DNA from 2 places in the Rhizobium sp. NZLR1 genome. Region 1 is predicted to be linked to the other one. Evidence: predicted binding sites of a transcription regulator. Region 1 holds the regulator's gene; the other holds the start of a gene.

Region 1 (3,413 bases):
GGCGCCAACGGCTTCTTCTACGGTGCGCCAGAGAAGGATCTGGAGGCGGGTCCGCAGGCTGCCAGATCGACATCGGCAGCTCTGCTGGAATGGCTTTACCGCCTGCGCAGTAGCATTGGCGACCGCATACGATCGATCCTGCCCGGCGACACCGGCGCTTTTGCCGCTGCTTTGGTGACCGACGAGCGACGCGCCATCTCGAATGCGACGACGGAGGCGCTGCGCCAGTCCGGCCTTGCTCATATTGTCGCGATCTCCGGCCTCAACATGGCGCTGTCGGCCGGCATCTTCTTCGTCGGCTTCCGGATGCTGCTCAGCCTTTTTCCGGGCGTCGCTCAGGCCTATCCGACAAAGAAGATCGCCGCCGCCGGCGCGCTCAGCGCCGTCACCGCCTACTACCTGATTTCCGGCTTCGGGGTCTCGGCCGAACGTGCCTTCATCATGATGGCGATCATGCTGGTCGCCGTCTTCTTCGACCGGCCGTCGATCAGCCTGCGCAATGTCGTTCTCTCGGCGCTCGTCATCATCGCCATTTCGCCGTCCGAAGTCTTGGGCCCGAGCTTCCAGATGTCCTTTGCCGCGACATTGGCACTCGTATCGGGTTATCAACTGTGGAAGGACCGGCGCGTCCGCGAAAACGCCTTGCTGAAACTGCCGGTCTTCCGACCGGTCGTTGCCGTCGCCGGCTTCTTCGGCGGCGTCTTCCTGACCTCGCTGATCGGCGGTTTTTCCACGGCGCTGTTTTCGATCGAACATTTTCATCGCCTGACCGCTTACGGGCTGCCGGCAAATCTCGCGACGATGCCGATCATCTCCTTCATCGTCATGCCGGCCGGGCTGCTGGCGATGTTGCTCATGCCGTTCGGTCTGGACGTTCCGCTCTGGAAGGTGGTCGGCCTCGGCCTCGACCTGGTGATTGCGGTCGCCAAAACGGTGTCCGGTTGGGGCGGTGATATCGGCATCGGCCGCTTGCCGGCTTGGTATTTCGCTGTCGCCGTGGCCGGCTTTCTGCTGCTGACGCTGCTGCGCACCCGGCTGCGCCATATCGGCACATCGATTATCGCCGTCTCTACGCTCGGCGTGCTGCTTCTGCCGCTTCCCCGGGCGCCGGATCTGGTGATTTCGGAGGATGGCAGTCTCGTCGCAGTGGTCGCGGCTGCGGCAATCGCTTCCAACCGCGAAAACCCGCCGGATTTCATCTTCGATCAGTGGCAGAGAGCACTTGTCCTGCCGACGCATTTCCCGCCGAAAATGCTGGATGGTCCCGCTGTCCCGCCGGAGGGAGACGACCGCCGCGTCAGGCTTTCCCGCGATCAGCAGAATGAAGCGAGGGCGGCGATGCGGGCGGCTGTCGCCGGTGGTGAAGCAAACCGCTTTTCCTGCGTCAAAAAGGCCTGGTGCACATCAAGGCTCGGCAATGGTCATGTGGTTGCCGTCATCGACAACGCTGCCTATCTCGGTCCGGCTTGCGACGCGGCGGATATCGTCGTGACGTCGGTCCGCCTGCGGTTCAACAGCTGCCGATCAGGAGCGACGCTCTTTACCGGTGAGACGCTGCGCAGGACTGGCTCCGTCGAGCTGCGCTTCGCCGATGCCGGCCTGGAGGTCGTGACCGCATTCGAAACCCTGTCGCGCCCATGGAAGCGCCATCGCGCCTATGACTGGCGCAGCAACAGTTTTGCCGAATCCGGCCTCTCCAATGTCAGTGATAGCGGCGAATGAGGCCGACGAGCTTGCCCTGCACCTTGACGCGGTCCGGCCCGAAAATCCGGGTCTCATAAGCCGGATTGGCAGCCTCCAGCGCGATCGAGGCGCCCTTGCGGCGGAAACGTTTGAGCGTCGCTTCTTCGTCATCGACCAGGGCAACGACAATGTCGCCGGGACTTGCGGTGCTGCCGTTGCGGATGATTACCGTGTCGCCGTCGAAGATGCCGGCGTCGATCATCGAATCGCCCTTGACCTCCAGCGCATAATGTTCGCCGGAGCCGAGCATGTCTGCGGGAACGACGATGTCGTGGGTGTTATTCTGGATCGCCGAGATCGGAACGCCGGCAGCGATCCGGCCCATGACCGGCACGGAGACGGAGTTGCCGTTATCGGCGACCGGTTTTGCAGGAGCGGGGGCGGCGACCGGCTGCGGCTTGCCGAGGCTGCCCTCGATGACGCTTGGCGAAAAGCCGCGCCGGGGCTGGATGCTCGGGCTGTAGGCCTCCGGAAGCTTGATGACCTCGAGCGCCCGGGCGCGGTTCGGTAGGCGGCGAATGAAGCCACGCTCTTCAAGCGCTGTGATCAAACGATGAATGCCGGATTTCGAGGCCAGATCCAGGGCATCCTTCATTTCGTCGAAAGAGGGCGGAATGCCGGATTCCTTCATGCGCTCATGAATGAAAAGCAGGAGCTCCTGTTGTTTGCGCGTGAGCATCGACGTGTGACCCCTTGATTGAAACAAATCCAGAACAGAACACTATATGTTCCATATGTGTTCCGCAAGTAGCTAAATTTCCGTAAAACTTGCCGCCAACTCGTTGAGTTTTTTATTTTCATTCGCCGGATTGGCGCACATGTCTTGCATTGAAGGTGGCGCTGTCGCACCCTCTTGGCGTTTCAGGGAGGGATATCATGAACGAGCACTCGGCCAAACCGCACCCGCTGGATCATGTCGTGCTGCCCGTTGTCAATATCGACCTGGCGCGCGAAAGGCTCGGCAAGCTTGGCTTCACCGTTGCCGCCGATGCCCGCCATCCCTTCGGAACGGAGAATGCCTGCGTCTTCTTTGCCGACAAGACCTATCTGGAGCCGCTCGGTATCGCCAGCCGCGAGGAGAGCGAGGCATCGGCGCGGCAAGGCAATGTCTTCACCGCCCGCAATCGGGCCTTCCGCTTCCGCTGTGGCGAGGAGGGGCTTTCGGCGGTGGCGTTCGGCACCGGGGATGCCGGCCGCGCTCATCGGAGCTTCGTCGGCAGCGGATCGAGCGCCGGCGACATGCTGCAGTTCAGCCGGCCGATGAAAATGCCGGACGGTTCCGAGACCATGGCCGGCTTCAAGCTGGCCTTTGCCGCTGAGTTGCGCGCGCCGGATTTCTTCCTCTTCTGTGTTGAGCGCATCAATCCTCTGCCGGCCGATCGCGGTGCGCTAGAGACGCATGCCAATGGCGTCACCGGCATTGCCGAGATCGCGCTTTGCGCGCCGGACCCCTCTGCATTCGCCGCCTTCGTCAGCCTTGCAACGGCGCAATCGGCCGTCGAGAAAACCGGTTTCGGCGTTAATATCGCGGCGCCGAATGCGAAAATCAGCCTGATGACGCCGGAAGGGCTGGAGGCCTATTTCGAGATCGCCGTCGCATCCGCCGACCGCGGCCTGCGCGGCCGGGCTATCCTCTTTGCCGTCACCGATCTTGCCGTGACAGAAGCGCA
Region 2 (3,413 bases), 1.8 Mb from region 1:
TCGGCGCCGGCTTCGCCCCAAAAATCCTCGACACCGGCATCTACGACGAGGTCGTCACCGTCACCAACGACGAGGCCTTCGAACAGGCGCGCCTGGTCGCAAGGCTCGAAGGCGTGCCGGTCGGCATCTCCTCGGGCGCGGCGCTGGCCGCCGCCATCAAAGTCGGCAGCCGTCCGGAGAACGCCGGCAAGAACATCGTCATCATCATCCCGTCCTTCGCGGAGCGGTATCTGTCGACGGCGCTGTTTGAAGGGCTGGGTAGCTGAATAGCGAATAGCGCGAATAGCGCGAATAGCGCGAATAGCGAATAGCGAATAGCGAATAGCGAATAGCGAATAGGATGAAGGCCTGCTTGGTGACGGGCAAGGCACTTAACTATTCGCTATTCGCTACTTCCTATTCGCTTCTATCCTCACGCCGCCGCCGTCAACCTCTCCCCTGCAATGCGGTAAGAAATCGCTTCGGCGAGATGGAGGCGGCCGACCGTCGGTTTGCCGTCGAGGTCGGCGAGGGTGCGGGCGACCTTGAGGACGCGGTGGTAGCCACGGGCGGAGAATTTCATCTTTTCGGCGGCGTCGCGCAGCAGCTGCAGGCCGCCGGCATCGGGTTCGGCGAGTTTCTCGATCATTGCGGTGGAGCAGCGGGCATTGGTGCCGATGCCCTTTGCGCCGGCGGCCTCGAAGCGCTCCTGCTGGATCTCGCGGGCGCGGGCGACGCGGCGGGCGACGTCGGCGCTGGCCTCAGCGGCCATCGGCCGGATCAGATCAGCGGCGGAGACGGCCGGCACGTCGATGCGGATATCGATGCGGTCCATCAGCGGGCCGGAGATGCGGGCCTGATAATCGCTCATGCAGCGCGGGCCACGGGCGCAAGTATGGCCGGGCTCGCCGGCCATGCCGCATCGGCAGGGGTTCATCGCTGCGATCAGCTGGAATTTCGCCGGATAGGAGACGCGGTGATTGGCGCGGGCGATGACGCATTCGCCGCCTTCGAGCGGCTGGCGCAGCGCATCTAACGCCTGCGGGGTAAATTCGGGAAACTCGTCGAGGAAGAGCACACCGTGATGGGCAAGCGAGGCCTCGCCCGGCCGGGCGCGGATGCCGCCGCCGACGAGGGCGGCCATGGTGGCGGAATGGTGCGGCGTGCGAAAAGGCCGGCGGTCGGAAAGCTTGCCGCCGGAGAGCTGGCCGGCGATCGAATGGACCATCGAAACCTCGAGCAGCTCGGCGGGCGAGAGCGGCGGCAGGATCGACGGCAGTCTTGACGCCAGCATCGACTTGCCGGAACCGGGAGGGCCGACCATCAAGAGATTATGGCCGCCGGCGGCTGCTACCTCGAGCGCCCGCTTGGCGCTTTCCTGGCCCTTGATCTCGGCAAGGTCCGGCAGGTTGGCGGCATTGGCGCGGATCGATGCCTCCGGTCGGGTGAGCACCTGCGTGCCGCGGAAATGATTGGCAAGGGCAATCAGGCTGCGGGGTGCGAGAATATTGACCTCGGCGCCGGCCCAGGCGGCTTCGGCGCCGCTTTCGGCCGGGCAGATCAGCCCCTTGCCGAGCCCATTGGCGCCGATCGCCGCCGGCAGCGCGCCCGATATGGCGGCAATCGTGCCGTCGAGGTTGAGTTCACCAACGACGACATACTCCGCCAGCGCATCGGCAGGGATGGCGCCGAGCGCCGCCATCAGCGCCAGCGCGATCGGCAGGTCGAAATGTGAGCCTTCTTTCGGCAGATCGGCCGGCGCCAGGTTGACGGTCACCCGCTTGGCCGGCAGCGCCAGGCCGGAGGCGTGAAGGGCGGCCTGCACACGTTCGCGGCTTTCGGCCACCGCCTTATCAGGCAGGCCGACGATCTGCATGCCGACTTTGCCGGGAGCGACCATGACCTGGACCTCGACCGGCACACCTTCGATGCCCTGAAATGCCACCGTACTGACACGCGCGACCATAAACCCATCCCCCTGCCCGCAAACTCTTATACCGCCCGCAACCCTTCCGGGCCAGCAGTTGCAATCTGGCATGGAAACAGGAATAAAACAAGAACACGATGGGAACATAGTCAGATGTAGACTGTGACCGGAGTTGTGCCCGGTCATAGCAGGCGCGGGTGGCTCGCGCGCCAAGCTTAGCCGCGCTTGCGCTCGATCGCATCCCAGAGCAGACTGGCGATATCGGCGCCGCCGAATTTCTTGACCTCGCGGATGCCTGTGGGCGAGGTGACGTTGATCTCGGTCATGTAATCGCCGATCACATCGATGCCAACGAGCAGGAAGCCGCGTTCTCTGAGCGCTGGGCCAATGCGGTCGCAGATTTCCTGTTCGCGCGGCGTCAGCTCAGTCGCCTCGGCGCGGCCGCCGACATGCATGTTGGAGCGGCTGTCATGTTCGGCCGGCACGCGGTTGATGGCGCCGGCAAATTCGCCGTCGACCAGGATGATGCGTTTGTCGCCCTTGCGCACGTCGGGCAGATATTGCTGGGCGATGAAGGGCTCGCGGAAAAGCTGGCCGAACATCTCAAGCAGCGACGATAGGTTGCGGTCGTCGCGGGTCGAATGGAAGACACCGGCGCCGCCATTGCCGTAGAGCGGCTTCAAGATGATGTCGCCCATCTCGTCGCGGAAGCGGCGGATTTCGGCGGCATCCTTGGTGATCAGCGTCTTCGGCATCAGGTCGGCGAATTCGGTAACGAAGATCTTCTCCGGCGAATTGCGCACCCAGGCCGGATCGTTGACGACCAGCGTCTTCGGGTGGATGCGCTCGAGCAGATGCGTCGAAGTGATATAGGCCATGTCGAAGGGCGGGTCCTGGCGCAGCAGCACGACATCCATGGTCGAAAGATCGACGCGCTCCGGCGCGCCGAGTTCAAAGTGATCGCCCTTGACATCGCGCAGCAGCATCGGCTCGACGCTGGCATAGAGCTTGCCGTCGCGAAAACTCAGGCGCTCGGGCGTATAATGGAATAGCCTGTAGCCGCGCACTTGCGCTTCCAGGCTCATGGCGAAGGTGGAGTCACCTGCAATATTGATGCCGGCGACATGGTCCATCTGGACCGCTACATTGGTGATCTTGGCCATTTCCGTCCCTCGCTGAATGCCGGACAGATGTAGGTCGGAGAGATATCAAACGCAACGGCCAATCAAGGGCTTCGCGTTTCGAGGATCCGCATCAGCCGGCCGCGATAGCTGTCGAGAATGACGGCAAGCACGATGACGGCGCCGATGACGATCGGCTTGATATTGTCGTCGGCGCCGAGAAGCTGCAATCCGGTCGACAGGACCTGCAGAATGCAGGCGCCGACCAGCGTGCCGATGATCGAGCCTTTGCCGCCCGAGAGGCTGGTGCCGCCGATGATGACGGCAGCGATGGCATTCAGCTCATAACCGATGCCGGCAACCGGGCTGCCGACATTGAGGCGGAG

The links. The regulator LexA, encoded in region 1, represses DNA repair genes until DNA is damaged. The targets are predictions, from matches to a motif close to TGTTCNNNNTGTGTTCNG.
Region 2: a site for LexA is predicted at 2,035-2,052, ahead of J3O30_RS01700 (YifB family Mg chelatase-like AAA ATPase). Genes of this name have one in related genera too.

Annotation. Positions count from the first base shown of each region.
Region 1 covers NZ_CP071632.1:2,126,993-2,130,405, forward strand. The annotation lists gene J3O30_RS10635 (ComEC/Rec2 family competence protein) at 1-1,722, shown strand, start outside; gene lexA (transcriptional repressor LexA) at 1,703-2,422, opposite strand; gene J3O30_RS10645 (VOC family protein) at 2,620-3,413, shown strand, end outside.
Region 2 covers NZ_CP071632.1:336,526-339,938, reverse strand. The annotation lists gene cysK (cysteine synthase A) at 1-266, shown strand, start outside; gene J3O30_RS01700 (YifB family Mg chelatase-like AAA ATPase) at 413-1,945, opposite strand; gene gshB (glutathione synthase) at 2,122-3,069, opposite strand; gene J3O30_RS01690 (ABC transporter permease) at 3,132-3,413, opposite strand, start outside.